DNA from 3 places in the Nitrincola sp. genome. Region 2 is predicted to be linked to each of the others. Evidence: predicted binding sites of a transcription regulator. Region 2 holds the regulator's gene; each other region holds the start of a gene.
The links. Region 2 encodes FNR, which switches genes on or off when oxygen is low (the NO sensors DNR and NnrR bind a similar motif). Its sites were predicted from a motif close to TTGATNTANATCAA; they were not measured.
Positions count from the first base shown of each region.

Region 1: a site for FNR is predicted at 1,768-1,781, ahead of ACN0R1_RS08140 (histone deacetylase family protein). Genes of this name have one in related genera too.
Region 3: a site for FNR is predicted at 3,038-3,051, ahead of yiaY (L-threonine dehydrogenase). Genes of this name have one in related genera too.

Region 1 covers NZ_JBLXDN010000008.1:60,783-67,225, reverse strand. Annotated here, with positions in the region: gene ACN0R1_RS08145 (TRAP transporter large permease) at 1-681, shown strand, start outside; gene ACN0R1_RS08140 (histone deacetylase family protein) at 738-1,661, opposite strand; gene ACN0R1_RS08135 (DEAD/DEAH box helicase) at 1,851-3,215, opposite strand; gene ACN0R1_RS08130 (NlpC/P60 family protein) at 3,401-3,901, shown strand; gene ACN0R1_RS08125 (DUF1329 domain-containing protein) at 3,950-5,287, opposite strand; gene ACN0R1_RS08120 (DUF1302 domain-containing protein) at 5,308-6,443, opposite strand, start outside.
Region 2 covers NZ_JBLXDN010000003.1:65,777-72,219, forward strand. Annotated here, with positions in the region: gene ACN0R1_RS03770 (bile acid:sodium symporter family protein) at 1-471, shown strand, start outside; gene queE (7-carboxy-7-deazaguanine synthase) at 468-1,100, opposite strand; gene ACN0R1_RS03780 (recombination-associated protein RdgC) at 1,152-2,066, opposite strand; gene ACN0R1_RS03785 (adenine phosphoribosyltransferase) at 2,072-2,620, opposite strand; gene fnr (fumarate/nitrate reduction transcriptional regulator Fnr) at 2,664-3,431, opposite strand; gene hemN (oxygen-independent coproporphyrinogen III oxidase) at 3,541-4,929, opposite strand; gene ACN0R1_RS03800 (sulfite exporter TauE/SafE family protein) at 4,991-5,659, opposite strand; gene ccoS (cbb3-type cytochrome oxidase assembly protein CcoS) at 5,652-5,852, opposite strand; gene ACN0R1_RS03810 (heavy metal translocating P-type ATPase) at 5,852-6,443, opposite strand, start outside.
Region 3 covers NZ_JBLXDN010000041.1:12,707-19,149, reverse strand. Annotated here, with positions in the region: gene ACN0R1_RS18485 (FadR/GntR family transcriptional regulator) at 1-521, shown strand, start outside; gene katG (catalase/peroxidase HPI) at 670-2,844, shown strand; gene yiaY (L-threonine dehydrogenase) at 3,113-4,261, shown strand; gene ACN0R1_RS18470 (nucleoside 2-deoxyribosyltransferase) at 4,313-4,930, opposite strand; gene ACN0R1_RS18465 (ATP-binding protein) at 4,962-6,443, opposite strand, start outside.

The sequences.
Region 1 (6,443 bases), on a different contig from region 2:
GAGGAGCGCAAGCGACTATTTCATGATGTTATTTTTACCCTATTACCACCCCTGGTATTAATTATTGCAGTATTGGGCTCGATTCTGGGGGGCGTGGCAACACCAACTGAATCAGCCTCTGTCGGTGCTGTAGGGGCCATTCTGTTGGCTGCACTTCGACGCAGACTGACCTTTACAAATATTCGTCAGGTAATGTTTGCTACCGCCAACACCACGACAATGATCTTTATTATTCTGATCGGTGCCTCCGTGTTTTCGTTGGTGTTCCGGATGATGGGTGGTGAAGAACTGGTTAGTGATTTCCTCAACAGTCTGCCGGGAGGAAAGCTGGGCGCGATTATATTTGTGATGCTGCTGATGTTCCTGTTGGGCTTTATTCTGGATACCTTTGAAATTATCTTCTTAGTCATCCCGATTACAGCGCCGATTTTGCTGATGATGGATATTGATCCCGTTTGGCTAGGGGTTATGGTGGCGGTTAATCTTCAGACCAGCTTCCTGACACCGCCGTTTGGATTTTCATTGTTCTATTTACGTGGTGTCGCCCCTGATGCTATTACCACGCGGCATATATACCTGGGAGCCATGCCTTTTGTGGTGCTTCAGGTCGTGGCTATAGCGCTGTTGATTATTTTCCCCGGCCTGATTACCTGGTTGCCGGATATGATTTACGGGCGCTGATACGAAAGGAGAGGGCAGGAAGCTCTCTCCGATCTATATGGGTGAAAGAGGCTGGTTTAAAAACCAGCCAGAACTTCAAGATGTGCCTGTACACTGAAAGCCAGTGCAACCGGATTGTAGCCCCCCTCCAGAACTGAGACGATACGCTTTTGGCTGTGCTTTTCCGCCATCTGCATAATCTGTTGTGTTACCCAGCGATAGTCTTCTTCATCCAGGTTTAAGTCGGCCATAGGATCTTCCTTGTGCGCATCAAATCCGGCAGAGATAAAAATAATATCTGGTTTATGCGCTTCCAATGCGGGCAGCCAGCATTCTTCAATGGCTTTGCGGAACACTAAGTTGTCGGAATGAGCGGCTATCGGGCAATTGACGATATTGGGGCGCTCGATTTCACAGTAGCGTTCCGGGTAATAGGGATACTGGAAGGTTGAGCATACCAGTACTTCTGGACGGTCTTTGAAGATATCTACAGTGCCATTGCAATGGTGTACGTCAAAGTCCAGTACCGCAACGCGTTCAATGCCCTCCTGCAGTAGCGCGTGACAGGCGCCGATGGCCACGTTGTTGTAGAAACAAAAGCCCATGGGGAGATTGTATTCGGCATGGTGTCCCGGTGGTCTGACAGCGCAAAATGCATTCTGTGCTTTCCCAGACAGTACCCGATTGGTGGCCAGTATGACACCGCCTACCGCCAGGTGGGCGGCATCAAGGGAGTGAGGGCAGAGTGCCGTGTCTTCATCGGTATAGACAACCCCTTCACGCGGCAGCTTCATCTCCAGTTTTTTCTGGTGCAGCTTAGCGTGTGCCAGCTGGATTTGCTCGGCAGTTGCAGGCACAGCCGTGAGTTGGTCCATGTGGTCCATGAGACCGGTACGCTCCAGCACCTTGCGGATTGCCTGCAAGCGCACCGGACTTTCCGGATGGTCCGGCCCCATGTTATGGAGCAGGCAGTCTTCGTGCGTGATGTATGCAGTTGTCATAAATTATCTTTCTCCTCATCTCTAGGTCTATTTTAGAGGAAAACCGCACGATTGAGCGTTAGGCGAAAGTTGTATTTGTGTAAATTAATCAGAGATAACTAATTTGTTGATGCAGGTCAGTTTATACAGTCTGCTGTGACGTTAAACTCTCCGTCACAGCATAGAACTGTACCTTTAGCACCTGATGTTTCACCCAGCGTCAGGTGCTTTTCTTTTTTTCAGGGGTGCGAAGCCTTGGTCAAGGATTTGGGGTTCAGCGTTTTGGGGCTCTGTGCTTTGAGGCTTGCGACGCTTGCCGATGGCTTTTTGATCCCGCAGACGTTTTTTAACTTTAGGTTTGTCATCGTCTTTCTTTTTAGCATCAGGGCGTTTTTTCTTGCCGATGGCTTTACCAGATGACTTGGTTTTAACCGGTCCCTTAAAACTGCCCTCAAGTCCTAACAGTGTACGACGTTCAAGACTGACTCTCAGATAACGCTCAATACTGCACATCAGGTTCCATTCTGAAGGCTCGATCAACGAGATGGCTGTACCGCTTTCACCAGCACGTCCGGTTCGCCCGATTCGGTGCACATAATCATCACCGCTGCGTGCCATAGCGAAGTTCACTACCAGATCTATCCCTTCTACATCCAGTCCGCGTGCCGCTACGTCTGTGGCAACTAATATCTGAATGCGGTTTTCGCGGAACAAATTTAGTACCTGGCGTCGTTTGGGTTGATCCATATCACCATGTAACACCGCGGCGCGATGTTTTTGGTAGCGCAATACATTACCCAGTTGATCGGCCGCAACGCGGGTGTTGGTGAATATCAATGCACGACTGTAGACTTCTTGGCTGAGTAAGCGATTTAGGAGTCGTTCTTTGTGTTTGCCATCATCGGCCAGGATCGCTTGTTGAGTAATGGCTGCAACCTGAGTTCTGGCATCACTGAGTAACAGTGATTCAGGGTTATTCATCACTTGTTGGGTCAGGTTGTGAATGTCGCCGGTGTTCAGTGTAGCTGAAAACAGTAAGGTCTGACGCTCTGGGCGGCACTGGGTGGCTATTTTCAGTACGTCTTCACTGAAACCCATATCCAGCATTCGGTCAGCTTCATCCAGTACCAGGATTTCCAGGTCGCTGAGGTCGATAGTCTGGTGTTCCAGATGCTCAATTAAACGACCGGGTGTGGCCACTAGAATTTCTGGATTTTTACGCAGTTTCGCTGCCTGCTCTTTGAACCCTTCACCCCCATAAATGCTCAGTGATTTGATCTGAGTGAAAGCGGCTAGCTGCCCACAGGATTTAGCCACCTGCTCGGCCAATTCTCGTGTGGGTACCAGAATCAGTGCGCGTGTGGCTGTTTTGGGCGATGGTGTGTCGATAAAACGTTGTAGCATTGGCAAAAGAAAGGCAAAGGTTTTACCGCTGCCTGTCACCGCACTGATCATTAGATCCTTGCCACTGAGAGCGGGAGCAATGGTGGCTTGCTGGACGGCTGTTGGGGTAGTAATGCCTTGAGCATCCAGGGCTTTCTGGAGGCGCTCATTGAGTTGGATATCAGTAAACACTTAGGGTCTTTCTCCTGCTTGTAATTGCGCTAATGCTAGCAGAAATAGGCTGGTTTGTCGGATAAAAGCGTGAGTTGTCATGAAAATGTTGTGGTGACCAGGCTGAGTTGAATAATAAAATTCACTTGTTGGTCTCGGGGTTTTCAGTTATTTTAGCGCATTATTCTCATAGTAATCTTATATTTATGCGTAATATATTACTTCTGACTTTACTATTATTGCTGACAGGTTGTTTTTCTGCGGGTCGACAAGTCAGCCAGCCATTGGTGCCTGCGCCCACAATGGCGGGGCTACAGGGTGATGTTCGTCTGGTGCTGGAGCAACAGTATCAAGCCTGGGTCGGTACCCCTTACCGACTGGGAGGGGCCGACAAGCGGGGGGTAGATTGCTCGGCCTTGGTGCAGAGTATCTTTACCGAAGCTTTTGATGTGCAGTTGCCTCGTACCACTAGCGAACAAGTCGCGACTGGTGATGTCGTTGCTCGCCAAGCTCTGCAGCCTTTGGATCTGGTTTTTTTCCATACTGGGCGCACTCAGCATGTAGGCATCTACCTGGGTCAGGGTGAATTTTTACATGCTTCTACCAGTCGCGGTGTAATGATTTCCAAGCTGGATAATCCTTACTGGAAACGTAACTTCTGGACGGCGCGTCGTCCAGTTGATGCGTTGCAGATAGCCAGCTTATAAAAAAGCCCACCTAAGTGGTGGGCTAAGTTAAACGTTGAGGATTATCGATTAGCGTCCCATACGGCGAATTGCCTGGGGGGTGAAGTCACGGTAATCAAAGCGTTGACTGAAGTCATAGCCTATACCTTCTTCATTAGTCAGACCGCCTACCAGATAACGTCCAGATTGCAGATCGTAGAAGGTTTCAGCGACTGCCCAGGGTACCTGAACGTCACGGTACTGAAACTGGTGCATTTCACCGACACGCCAGAGCTCTCCACGCCCGTCATAATGATCCACGGTGGCGATCTGCCAGGTGTCTTCATCAATATAAAAAGTACGTTTGCCATACACATGGCGCTGTCCATCTTTCAACGTGGCTTCAAGCTTCCAGACTCGATGTAGTTCATAACGGGTATGATCCGGGTTCAGGTGGCCGGCATGGAGCAGGTCGCTGTAGGGCAGGTTGCGATCTGCCAACTTCCAGCTGTTATATGGAATATACAACTCCTGTTTTCCGACTAGATTCCAGTCGTAACGGTCTGGTGCTCCATTGAACATATCCAGGTTATCTGTGGTGCGCTGGCCATCGGTTGCTGTGCCTGGCGCATCATAGGCAATGTTGGGAGCCAGGCGTACCCGACGTTGCCCTGAATTGTAGGTCCAGGCCTGACGCGGTTGGGTAATCTGGTTCATGGTTTCATGTACCAGAAGAATGTTGCCGGTCAGTCGAGCAGGTGCCGTGACCTCCTGGACAAAAAAGAACAGAATATTGTCATGGCGCTCGCCTTCGCCCTGGTCTTTCAGATAGCTGGGCCAAGAGAGTTTTTCGTTGATGCGTACCGGAGTGAAACTGCCATTGGTTTGTACCGGAACCTGTACAAAGGTACGTTCCAGCGCGCCACCCCGGTAGCGGGTCATGTGGTTCCAGATGACCTGTAGACCATTCTCGGGAATCGGAAAGGCCAGCGCCTCAGTGAAACCTTCTAAACCGTTACCATCGGCAGTCAGTCTGGCATTGTCCAGATTGCGTTTAGCTGCTGCATAGATGCTATCCGGTAATGCCGCTGTGCGGTGGGTTGGATAGACGGGTATCTTGAAGCTATCAGGATAGCGTTGAAACAGAGCTATCTGGCCTTCAGAAAGCTGGTCCTGGTAGTCTGTATAGTTGTCAGCAGTAATCACAAACAGGGGTTGCTCATCAGCAAACGGGTTTGCATAGCGGTCATCACTAGGGGCTATGCCACCGTCCCAGGCTGGAATAGTGCCAGCTGCATTGCCAGCCCGTTCAGCCCCCATTGGGGTCAAGTCCTGTTCCAGTCGCTCAGGACTGGCATAAATGGCGCTGCTCAGGGACAGAAGCAGAGCACTGCAAAGCAATTTCTTTGGAAGGTTTAGCTGTGTCATTATTATTCTCCTGCAGCTGTTTAAAAGGCGATAGAGGCGTTGAGTGATAGATAGTCCCGGTCTTTTTCAGCGTTAAAGGAGCCGCCAAAGAAACTGGTGTAAGACGCACCAATGCGGTAGCGGTTCATATAGTCCGCAGTAATCCCCAGACTGATTGCTTTCTCATTTTCACGGAACGCCGCCCCAGGTTCCGGTCCGTTACCCTTGATACCATGGCGGAAGTTGAACTCAGGAGTTAGTGTGACACCAGCAAAAGCGTTGGGGTATTCCAATGCGCCGCGCAGGACATAGCCGTAGGAGTTGCGAGTCACAAAACCATCAGTGTCACCCGCTTCGTAGCCATAAATACCTGAACGACCATATTTCAATGCATTGGCATCTTCATCCAGGCCATGTACATGGGTCCAGCCCAGCTCTCCAATAGTTGTCAGGCGGCTAGCACCCAATACGTTATCAAAAAACTTGATGAACGTGGTTTGGGCCTGGGTTACATCAAACGTACCGTAACCGCGGATTGTGCCGCCAGCACCAGCTTGCTGAATCAGTTGATCAGCACCCGCATTGCCAACGCCACCTATATTTTGGCGCAGGATGGCACCCACTAATAATGGTCCATTCACCTGAATAGGCAGGTCTTGTTTATGGCTGATTTCACCAGACCAGGCTATGTCGCCCAAGTTGGTGCTAAAACTCAGACCGACCATTTTTATGGAGTCTGGGTATTCGATAAAATATTCAGAATCAAAAGCTGCAATCAAAGGGAACAGTGCCATGGTTTCAGGGGGAAGCAGGCCTCCGGTTACAAGTCCTGCAGCTGTGGCGGCATCAATGGCACCGACGCCTGGAATGAATACATTAACGGAGTCTGAGGTACGTGCAGAGTTAATTCCGCTGATCATTGGCAAACGGCTATTGTACTGGGCAAAATATAGTCCGAACTCAGTGTTGTTCAGGTTTTCAGCAAAGTAGCGAAAACCTAGCCCAAACTGATCATCATCACTGCCTTCTCTGCGCCCATCGGCGTTACGCCTTACAACGGGGTCAATACCGTTCAGAGCCCATTGACCACCAGAGGCTAAGTTGAAGTAATCCTGATCTCCAACCGTCAGGTCAATCAGCGGCTGACCTAGCTGAGAGAAGACTCGAATCCCATCAC
Region 2 (6,443 bases):
CAGATGGTATTAATAACGCTACTACCGGTTGTGCTGGGTATGTTGTTTGGCCAGTATTGCCCCAACTTGAATCATAAACTTCGATCGCTGTTTCGTTCATTGGCTCTGATCCTGATGCTAATGACGGTTATTTTGCTGGTGGTTAGCAGTTGGGATCGCTTGATCGTGTTGCTGCCACAACTTGCGCTGCCAGTATTAATTCTGGTGCTGGCCGCTATGAGCCTGGGTTATATTCTTGCCAGGATGTTGGGCTTGGATGAGCCGCAGCAGATTACTCTGTTGGTGGAGGTGGGGCTACAGAATGCAGGAACGGCCTTATTGGTGACCAGCACCTTGCTGCAGAGTCCAGAAATGTCGGCCAGTGCGTTGGTGTATGGTGTGCTGATGCAGCTGCCAGCCATGCTGCTGATTGTCTGGCGTAATCGTGCGTGGCTGTTTGGCGTTCTGAAGCAGTTGGCTGTCAGTAGTTAATCTATGCCAATCAGCTTGTGGGTTTGCAGGCTGAGTTTCCAGCGCGGATGGGCTTTACAATAGTCAATGCAGGCCGCCAGTGCGGCTGACTGAGCTGGGCCGTCCATGGGTTGCAGATAGAAATGGTTGAAATGCAACTGTTCGAAACGCTCCGGTAGGGCCTGGATCTGGGGATAAACCAGTTTGAGCTCATCCCCCCCTTGCAGATATAAGGGGGTATCCGCTTTGGGGCTGACGCAGATCCAGTCGATGCCATCAGGCAGGGGTTTGGTGCCATTGGTTTCTACGGCAATGATGAATCCTTCCCGGTGCAAGGCATCCACCAGTGCTTGATCCAGCTGTAGCGCAGGCTCACCACCAGTGCAAACCAGATAAGGGGGTTCGGTGGTGGTGAGTGGCCAAAAGCGTTTCAGGTGGGTTACCAGAGCCTCTGGCGTAGCAAACTTACCGCCGTTCTGTCCATCTGTGCCGACAAAGTCAGTATCACAAAAGTTACACACGGCTGAGGCACGATCTTGTTCACGTCCAGACCAGAGGTTGCAGCCGGTAAAACGACAGAAAATAGCTGGGCGGCCCGCGTGGGCACCTTCTCCCTGCAGGGTGTAAAAACTTTCTTTTACGCTGTACATGACTGCACTCTGCTATTTTTTGTCGAGTTAGTGATCAGGTTTCCCGGTAGATTAATCGCTGACCGGTTCGCCACCGAAGCTGCTGGCCAGCGCCGGAAGCAAACGGCTTATTTCCAGCCCCATGCGGGTAACAGCGGCATCAAAGTCGGCCACTTCATCTTCTGGACGATCGTGTTCCAGTTGTTCATTATACTGGTCCGTCAGTTTGAGGCGGTGCAGGGTCAGGTCGGCATGCAGCACAAAGCTCAGTTGCTCTTCCCAGGTGACTGCAAGGCGGGTGACCTGCATGTCAGTATCCAGGTGGGCACGTATTTCGTCACTGAATAGAGGCTGCCCCTTGATACGAATGACGCCCCCTTCAGCTGAAGTATCGCGTAACTCACATTCATCATCCACTTCAAAGCCACTGCTGACCTGGTTGATATCTTGCAACCACTGTGTCATCACGCTGGCTGGAGCCTGGTTAACGTTAAGCGGTTTTACTTTCAGTGAACCGAGAGCTTCACGTAACGCATTCAGCAACAGCTCACCCCGATTGAAACTACCTGAGTCGATTAGCAGCCAGCCTTGCTCTGGCATCAGCAGGGCGCGGCAGCTCTGTCGTTTGGAGAAAGCGCGCGGGAGCAGCTCCAGCACTACTTCATCCTTAAGCTGGTCTTTCTCTTTTTTGTAGACTTTGCGCGCATCGGTCGCTTCGATACGACTGACCCGCTCTTGCACCTCATCACGAATCACGCTGGCTGGCAGTATGCGTTCTTCCCGTAACAGGGTGATCAGCATATAACCGCTACTGGTGAATACCAGTGAGTCAGCAAAAGGGCAGGGCGCCACCCAGCCACTGCGCTGTAACTCATGGCGTCCACAGGGGGTGAAAGGGTGTTCTGAAAGCGCTTTTTCGAGGGTTTCCGGTGACAGGGTTGAATCGGGTTCAAAACGGTAGCAGAGCAAATTTTTAAAGCTGTTCATGGTTGTTACAGGCCCTCATAAGCCAGCAGACTGAATACGGCGACATTGCTGTCCTGGATTTTCTGAGAGCCCATCAGATCGGGTAAATCAATCAGTGCGGCGACTTCATGTACCTTACCGCCGAGCTTGTTGATCAAGGATAACGCGGCCATGACTGTGCCACCCGTTGCAATCAGGTCATCAAACACCAGTACATTGGCCTCGGGTCCTGGTTGCAGTGCGTCTGTCTGCATTTCGATGGCCGCTGTGCCATATTCAAGATTGTATTCCTGTGACAAAGTATCACCGGGCAACTTACCTTTCTTGCGGATCAGAATCATCGGCAGGTTCAACTGATAGGCAACCACTGACCCAAGAATAAAGCCCCGGGCATCAATGCTGGCTATGTGGGTTATATCCGTGTTCATGTACCGCTGGATAAACGCATCACACACCATGCGCATGGCTTTGGGATCTTTAAACACTGGCGTCACATCACGAAAAACAACACCGGGTTCAGGCCAGTCAGGGATCGAGCGGATCACCGACTTGATATAAAATTCGTCGTAGGACATTTATGTCTCCGAAGGCAAGTGATTCAACTGATAAATGTGCTGATTAGCGGCTGCTTTTGCAGGCATTATCAGTCGTTTGTGCTTCGCCTGAGTGCTCATTGAGCTTCCCGTTATCCAGAATTTCGACTTCTTTGCCATCTACATGGATCAGTCCTAAAGTCTGGAAGCGGGTGAAAATACGGCTGATGGTTTCGACTGCCAGCCCAAGATAGTTGCCTATCTCGTTACGTGACATGGATAAGCGGAAAAAACTGGGTGAGTAGCCGCGTTCATGAAAACGCTGCGAAAGCTTGAGTAGAAAGCTGGCTACACGTTGTTCGGCATTTTTCTTCGACAGCAACATCATCATCTGTTGATCGTTGCAGATTTCTTTACTCATGGTGCGTAGTAACTGACGTCTAAGTTCAGGCATATGCCCTGACAGTTCATCCAGGCGTTCGAAGGGAATCTCGCACACGGTGGTGGTTTCCAGCACTTTCACTGAGACAGGATAGGTCGATGTGTCGTAAGCACTCAGGCCAACCAGTTCACCCGGAAAAAAGAAACCGGTGATCTGCTCTTCACCGTCATCAGTGATGCTGTAGCTTTTAACCGAACCGGCACGAATGGCATAGACACTGCCAAATGCATCACCCTGGCGGAAAAGATGATCACCCTTTTTCAAGGGTCGGCTTTTATCAATGATCGTATCAAGCCGTTCCATCTCGGTCATGTTGAGTGATACCGGAAGGCAAAGAGAACTCAAACTGCAGGTGCTGCAATGAACCTGATTCAGGCTGTGGAGCTTACCTGTCGATTTTTTATCTTCCATCTGCTTGCCTTCCCCGTGAACTCAAAATTATAGCTGCCATTATGTAACATTTCTGCTGCAGGGTGAAGGCTGCACCAGAATAGTTCAGCTTATTCTGCTAAAGCCGACGTTATATAATGCGTGAATAGCCTCGTGTTGGCTGCTGTTTCGGTATATATGCATCAAATGCCATACAGATACGGCGTATCAATAGTCGACCCGAAGGGGTGACGCTGATCTGGCGACCTTGACGCTGAATCAGACCATCGGCTTCAAACTGCTGAAGTTCTGCTAATTCTGCGGCAAAATATTGATCAAAATTCAGGCTGAAGCGCTGCTCGATTGTCGCAGGATTCAGTTCAAAGTGACAAATCAGTTGGTTGATTACCGCACCTCTGACAATGTCATCATCACTCAGACAGACACCACGTTTGATGGCATGCTGCTGTTGTGTCACCGCTTGTGTATAGGTGGCGAGGTCATGTTCATTCTGGTAATAAACCCGGCCGATCTGACTGATTGCAGAAACCCCCATGGCGACCAAGTCACATTCAGCATGTGTAGTGTAGCCCTGAAAGTTGCGATGTAATTGGCCCGCTGCTTGGGCCAGTGCCAGGGTATCATCGGGTTTTGCGAAGTGGTCCATGCCGATATAGACATAACCTGCATTCAGCAGCTTATCGATGGTGTTTTGCAGTATTGCCAGCTTGGTTTCCGGGCTGGGCAGTTCGTCAGGATTGATATGCTTCTGAGAGCGAAAGCGATCCGGGAGGTGGGCATAATTAAACACTGACAGTCGATCGGGGTTCATGCCGATCACTACATCCAGGGTGTCATCAAAACTTTGTTCTGACTGATGCGGTAGGCCGTAAATCAGATCCATATTAATGGATGAAAAACCCAGCTGACGCGACTTGTCGAGTACGGCCTGGGTTTGTTCCAATGGCTGGACGCGATTGACGGCACTCTGCACCTTAGGGTCCAGGTCCTGTACCCCTAAGCTAATTCGGTTGAAGCCTGTTTTGCGCAGTACTTCCAGTGTTTCCGGGCTGGCTTCACGTGGGTCGATTTCGATTGAATAGTCACCCTTGTCATCATTACGCAAATTGAATTGATTGCGTAAAGCAGACATCAGCTCATCCATCTGCTGATCACTGATAAACGTCGGTGTACCACCACCCCAGTGCAACTGATCCACGATCCGGTCATCACTGTACCATTGCGATAGCTGCTTCATTTCGCGGTAAACAGTATCCAGGTAGGGTTGAGCACGGTCACGGTTTCGGGTGATGACCTTGTTGCAGGCACAGTAATAACAAACATGGGCACAAAAGGGGATATGCACATACAGCGACAAAGGCGCAGCTTTATCGGCTGAGTTCTGTCCTTCGCTGATCAGAGCGGCTGGTGAAAGTGCTGGATCAAACTGCACTGCTGTCGGGTAGGAAGTATAGCGTGGGCCTGACAGATCGTAGCGTTTAATCAGATCCATATCCCATACAATGCGACTATCGTTTATCACCAAAAATACCTCAATTCAATCAATCTTTAAAAACTTTTTACACGCCAGTCTACTGATTCTACAGATTGAACAGGCTGCTGAGTGGCAAAGTATAGATACCAAAGCCAATAATCAATGCGCCTGCTATCTGGCGGGTCAGACGTTTCTGCATAATGCTGCGGACCTGACGGGCAAGCAGCCCAGTGGTAAACATGGCGGGTAACGTACCCAGTCCGAATGCGGCCATCAGCAGGGCGCTTTGTTGCCAGCTACCTGCAGCCGATGACCAGAGCAATGTACTATATACCAGACCACAGGGCAGCCAGCCCCAGAGTATACCTAATAAAATGGCTTGGTGTGGGTTGCGAACAGGAAGAATCCTGGCCGCATAGGGTTGGATATGTCGCCATAGATGCCCGCCGAGCTTTTCCAGTCGGGTAATACCAAACCACCATTGACCAACATAAAGCCCCATGGCAATCAGCAGTATGCCTGCAAAGGTTTGCAGTATCAGGCCTGTGATGCCTGTTGCAACCATTGCTCCTGCAACGCCTATTAAAACTCCTGCCAGGGTGTAACTGCCGATGCGGCCAAGATTATACCCCAGCAGTATCGACCAGGCCGGATATTTACCACCCAGTGTATTCAAGCCAACGCTGGCGGCAATACCACCACACATGCCGATGCAGTGGGTGCTACCGAGTAGCCCGATCAGGAAAGCTGTGGTTAGCAGCAGCGGTTCATTCATCCGACTTTCGGCTGCTCTTTGGATCTACTTTGGCGTCATCCGGGATCATGTCTTCGTCATCGTCATACAGAATGCTGTGAGCGGGAGACTCTAAATCGTCGAACTGGCCACTGTTAACACTCCAGAAAAAAGCCCAGAAGGCTAATCCCGTCAAAATCAGTGCGATTGGAATCAAAATAATGATAATTTCCATCAGATACCTGCCTTGGCTTTAGCTGACTCAGGCAGCGGAGCGACCTGAGTACTTTGGGTTTTCCTGGCACGGCGAGCCAGGCGCATAGCATTTCCGGTAACAATCAGCGAGCTGGCAGTCATGCCGATCGCGGCAATGTAGGGTGGCACCATGCCTAAGGCGGCGGCTGGCAGGGCAATGATGTTATAGAGTAGTGAGAGACCCAAGTTTTCTTTAATGATCGTGCGGGTTTTGCGTGCCAAACGGATACCTTCTGCAAGGGTTTGCAGGTTGTTATTGGTTAGTACCGCATCAGCATTGGTTTTAGCCAAGTCAGTGGCTGCTCCCATAGATACCGAGGTTTGGGCGCCAACCAGTACCGGGATATCGTTAATGCCATCGCCCACCATGATGGTTTGCTTACCCTCAGCTTGAAGATTACGGATATGTTCCAGTTTTTGTTCAGGACTCATGCCGCTATTGATCTGATCTATATCCAGCTTTTCAGCTATGCGCTGCACGGCCGGCGATGTATCACCCGTGAGTATCTCAATACTCAATCCCAGTGATTTGAGTTCTTGAATAGCCTGGCGGGTCTCGCGACGGATTTGA
Region 3 (6,443 bases), on a different contig from region 2:
TTACGGTCGCACAGGGTAGCAAAACACGCATCTGCGCCAGCAATGATAATCTCGCCCGCTTTCGTAGTACTTACATGGACAGTGTGGATCATATTGTCAATCAGTTTGATATCGATAGCGTATTTGAAAGCCGGATGCTGGTTGAACGAGCCATTGCCCGCAAGGCCGCAATGAGGATTGATGCGGAAGGTATTCTCAAGCTGGAGCGACTGCTAGAGGCACAAAGTAAACTCTTTGATTCACCGGTACATTTCCAGTTATCAGACAAAAGCTTTCACAAGATCATCTCAGAATATGCCAGCAATGAAATCCTGCTCCGCTATTCTGAAGAACTCTACGCGTATGGACTGAGTATACGACGCCAGGTCATGGTTGAACCCGGTTCAATTGAGCGCAGTTATAATGAGCATTGTTATATTGTTGATGCATTGAAGCGCGGTGATCCAGATGCCGCTGAGCGCGCCATGCTATCGCATCTGGACAGTGTGTATCGAACCACAAAAGAAAAGCTGCAGCAGTAATAGATATAAACTATTAAATCGGTAATTAAATGAAATTGCGTAAATAAGGCGAAAGGCCAAATTTTCATCTATTCTGTTGGTGAAGTGTGAATGCCCTTACTAATTAGAGCAGTTACACAACGTGCAAGTCATACAGCAGGAGAGTGATATGGAAAACAATAACGCCGGTTCGTTTGGCAAATGCCCCGTGATGCATGGCGGCAATACCGCCAGTGGTAAAACCAATATGGCCTGGTGGCCGAAGGCGCTGAACCTGAATATTCTGCACCAGCATGATACCAAGACCAACCCACTGGGACAGAGCTTTAACTACCGTGATGAGCTGAAAAAGCTCAACGTAGCGGCCCTGAAACAAGACTTGACTGAGCTGATGACCGACAGTCAGGACTGGTGGCCATCAGACTGGGGCCATTACGGTGGCCTGATGATTCGTATGGCCTGGCATTCTGCCGGTTCTTACCGTGTTGCGGATGGGCGCGGTGGTGCCGGTACCGGCAACCAACGCTTTGCCCCACTGAACTCCTGGCCAGATAACGCCAACCTGGACAAGGCGCGTCGGCTGCTCTGGCCAATCAAACAAAAATATGGCAATTCTATCAGTTGGGCTGACTTGATCATTCTGGCAGGCAACGTGGCGTATGAATCCATGGGCTTAAAAACCTATGGCTTTGCCTTCGGTCGCGAGGACATCTGGCACCCTGAAGAGGATATTTACTGGGGTGCTGAAGAAGAATGGTTGGCACCCAGTGATAATGAAAAAAGCCGCTATTCCGGTGAGCGTGATCTGGAAAACCCACTGGCAGCCGTGATGATGGGCCTGATCTATGTTAATCCGGAAGGGGTTGATGGCAACCCTGATCCGCTGAGAACAGCTCAGGATGTTCGTGAAACCTTTGCCCGCATGGCCATGGATGATGAAGAAACTGTCGCCCTGACCGCTGGGGGTCATACTGTCGGTAAATGTCACGGCAATGGTGATGCCAGCTTGCTGGGTGGTGAACCCGAAGCCGCTGGTATTGATGAGCAAGGTTTAGGCTGGAATAACAAAACCTCGCGTGGCGTTGGCCGTGATACGGTCACCAGCGGCCTTGAAGGTGCCTGGACAACCCATCCAACCCAGTGGGACAACGGTTATTTCTATCTGCTGTTGGGCTACGAATGGGAACTGAAAAAAAGCCCGGCAGGTGCCTGGCAGTGGGAGCCGATCAATATCAAGGAAGAAGACAAGCCGGTCGATGTGGAAGACCCATCGATTCGCCATAACCCGATCATGACCGATGCCGATATGGCCATGAAGATGGACCCTGAATACCGTAAGATTGCTGAGCGTTTCTACCAGGATCCGGCGTATTTCAGTGAAGTTTTCGCACGTGCCTGGTTTAAATTGACTCACCGTGACATGGGACCGAAAAACCGCTATTTCGGCCCAGAAGTACCGCAGGAAGATTTGATCTGGCAGGACCCGATCCCCGCTGGTAACAGCGATTATGATGTCGCAGCGGTGAAAGCGAAAATTGCCGCCAGTGGCCTGAGTATCGCTGAAGTAGTCACTACTGCCTGGGACAGTGCACGCACTTACCGTGGTTCCGACATGCGTGGTGGTGCCAACGGTGCACGTATTCGCCTGGCTCCTCAAAAAGACTGGGAAGGCAACGAACCAGAACGTCTGGCCAAAGTACTTGCTGTGCTGGAAGGCATTGCTGCCGAGAGTGGCGCCAGTGTAGCGGATGTCATCGTGCTGGCAGGTAATGTCGGTATCGAACAGGCGGCAAGAGCGGCCGGTATGGAGATCCAGGTGCCCTTTTCACCGGGTCGCGGAGATGCCACTGCCGAAATGACCGATATCGAGTCCTTCAGCTACCTGGAACCGGTACATGACGGTTTCCGTAACTGGGTGAAGAAAGACTATGCTGTGAGTCCTGAGGAACTGCTGCTGGATCGTGCTCAATTGATGGGCCTTACAGCACCGGAAATGACTGTACTCCTGGGTGGGATGCGTGTACTGGGTACCAACCACGGTGGCAGCCAGCATGGCGTGTTCACCGACAAGATCGGGCAGTTGAGCAATGACTTCTTTATCAATCTGACCGATATGCGCTATAGCTGGAAACCCACCGGCAAAAACACCTACGAAATCGTAGAGCGCAACACCGGAACAGTGAAGTGGACAGCCACACGTGTGGACTTGGTATTCGGTTCCAACTCCATTCTGCGCGCCTATGCCGAAGTCTATGCTCAGAACGATTCGAAACAAAAGTTTGTGCAGGATTTCGTCAAGGTCTGGACCAAGGTGATGAATGCCGATCGTTTTGATCTGCTGTAATCATCGATTTTTGTGACTAACGGGCGTCCCTAACAGGGGCGTTCGTTCTACTGTGCGTTTCCTGCCCAGCTAGCCTACACACCCCGCTGCTAGGCGCCTGCCCAATTCCCCCACGGGTTATACACAGCCTTGTCCCCGGTTTTTGTGCACAAGTCGAACGATCAATCTGTGCATAGAGTTACTCTGCTGCAATTTGACCTTGATCAAAGCGCCCACCAACCAACTTGCTACACTTAAGACTAATCAGTTATCAACAAGGAGATAGACCATGGCGGTCAGCGAATTTCATATTCCCTCATTAAACCTAATGGGTGAAGGCGCACTTGCACAAGCCATCGAAACAATTCAGAAAAAGGGCTTCAAGCACGCACTGATTGTCACGGATGCAGGTTTGGTCGCTGCAGGACTGGTAGATCAGGTCACAGCCTCACTACAGCAGACAGGTATCCAGTGCAGTGTATTTCCCGAGGTACATCCCAACCCAACCACTGCCAACGTGGAGGCTGGACTGGCATTGCTTAAAGCAGGCCAGTGCGACCTGGTAATTTCACTGGGTGGTGGCTCCCCTCACGACTGCGCCAAGGGCATAGCTCTGGTCGCCACCAATGGTGGCAATATACGTGATTTCGAAGGTGTGGATAAATCTGCCCTACCCCAATTGCCGCTGGTGGCCATCAACACTACGGCGGGCACAGCCAGTGAAATGACGCGCTTTTGTATTATCACCGATGAAACCCGTCATATTAAAATGGCCATAGTGGATAAGCACACCACCCCCATCCTGTCGGTTAACGATCCACTGACCATGCGGGGAATGCCACGTCAATTGACCGCCGCAACAGGGATGGATGCATTAACCCATGCGATCGAAGCCTATGTGTCCATCGCCGCCACTCCCATCACCGATGCCTGTGCCTTGAAAGCCGTCGAACTGATAGCTCAGTATCTGCCTCGTGCGGTGGCACAGGGCGATGATATGCAAGCCCGTGAGCAAATGGCTTATGCCCAGTTCCTGGCCGGCATGGCGTTCAACAATGCATCACTGGGTTATGTACATGCCATGGCCCACCAACTGGGCGGTTTTTATGATTTACCCCACGGTGTGTGTAACGCCGTACTGCTACCCCATGTGCAAACCTTTAACAGCCAGGTGGCGGCTGAGCGTTTGGCGCAAGTAGGTCAGGCGATGGGACTGGCAGCCAGCGAATCAGCACAAGCGGGTGCAAGTGCCTGTATCGAGGCGATCAAGGCACTTAAAGATCAGGTGGGTATTCCCCGTGGACTGGCTGATTTGGGTGCCAAACAGGAAGACATCCCCATACTGGCTGAAAATGCGCTTAAAGATGCCTGTGGAATAACCAACCCGATTCAGGCAACACAGGCACAAATCGAGGAAATCTTCAAAAGCGCCTGGTAAGGATAGTTTAGGTTAGTGATAAAATGGCGTCTGATTTTTCAGGCGCCATTTTTAGCGCCGCTCTACAGCAACCTGCCCAGTTAACAACACTCTGACCATAGACAGTGCCATAGCCGCTCCCTGATCGGTATACTCAGTGGTGCAGGCAATCATTAGATTCTCCTGCAGGCCGAAGTCTTCAATCATACCGACCCTATCCATCCACACCCCTCGCGTTTGCTGAACATTGGCATCCGCGGCCTTAACTCGGCTTAAGTAATCCGGGCGTGGCGCATCAGTATAGCTAATCACCGGAATCCCTCGCTGCACCGCCATGCCGATTTCAAAAGCCGTACCCACATCCATCGCTGTGCCACGAAAACAGCTGATATCGGCAATAATGGCATCCGCTTGTTGAATCATGCCGATATTGGCCTGGGCAATAGCTTGCGCCATTTCGACAGGTTTCAGTTGCCCTATTTCATTATCCAGCGGATAGAGGGGTTCCATTCCCAGTTTACGGCAATCAGCTTTTAGCTGTGCTGACAAGGTAGCAACATCCAGGTAAAACACCGATGGACCCGCCAGATAAACCTGGAACGGTGCCGCCGACAAAGGCTGCTGCTCAGATTCGATCAGCAATTTGAGTGCCTCGTTTTTCAATAATTCAGACTGAATAGGATTGCTCATGCCGTTTCCGCTTTATTGACAAAATAAAATATCATTCAGATGAACGTGGCAACGTCAGCTCAAACTCGCTGCCCTGCCCTGGCTGGCTGATCAAGTGAATTCTACCACCCAATACTCCAGTGACCAGGTTGTGGACCAGACTTAATCCCAGACCACTTCCGCCTTGGCCAAGACGGGTGGTAAAGAAGGGTTCAAAAATGCGCTGCTGGATTGCCTCGGCCATACCCTTACCATCATCGCGCACACGCAGATACACCCACTCATCAGAGGCCGAGGCTGTAATACGGATACTTCCCGGCTGTGTTTCGAAGGCATGTATCAAGGCATTCTGGATCAGGTTAATCAGTACCTGCTCCAGAGGACCGGGATAGGTGTCCATGATAATAGTTTCTTGCAGGTCATTAATGACTTGATGCGGTGATTTACGAATGGTGGGCTGTAGCATCAGCAAAACATTATGCACCACTTCATTCAGTGAACAACGACGACGCTGAGATGTAGCCTGATCTACTGCCACCTGTTTGAAGCTGTTAATTAATTCAGCCGCACGCTGCAGGTTGCGAACCAGAATATCAGTAGTCTGTTCGCCCTGCTCAATAAACATCATCAGATCAGAACGGCGCATCCCTTGGTCTAACTTGCGGCGCAGCTCTTCATAGTCACCGCGAAAACGCGATGAGGCCATCACCGCATTGCCAACAGGTGTATTCAACTCATGCGCAATACCCGCAACCAGATTACCCAACGCCGCTAACTTTCCTGATTGAATCAACTCCTGCTGGGCCAATTCCAGATCACCAATCGCCTGCTCCAATTCCAAGGTGCGCTCTTTTACCCGCTGGTCCAACTCGCGGTTCAGGCGAATTTGCTGTTGTTGTAGATGATGTGTTTGGGTCACATTGTCATACACCATAATCAAGGTTTTTCTACTTCCCAGCTCAATAGTTGAACCCGATACGGATGCCAAAAATACTGATTCATCGGCCCGTTTCAACCATACCTGGAACTGCTCCACCTCTCCGTGCTCAAGAATCTGCCGGGTGACACGCCGACGATCGGCATCAGAACACCACCAACCCAGTGCTTCACCATTCGATCCCAGCACCTGGGATTCAGTGTAACCAAACTCTCTCAACCAGGCTTTATTAACGCGGGTGGTTTTACATTGGTCTTGTTGGTAAATGGCCACGGCCATAGGGCTAGGCGCCGCATTCAAGATTGTTTCTAATTGATGGCGGCTTCTGTTAAGTGCGGATTCACGATGGCGAACATAACGGAAAGCGATCGCTAAACTGACGGATAGCACCAAACCTGATACCAATAACAGGAACAAGATATTTTGGATATTTCGGCTGATCAAATCAGAGTGCATCGCCTCCATGGTGGTATAGGTGTTTTGCATCGGCAGCATCAATACAAGCGTCCATTCAGTGTTGAGCAGCGACAGAGGCAATTGTTTGACCAGGTAGGTCTCATCACCCGACTGGTAGGTTCGTTCATCACCCGATGCCAG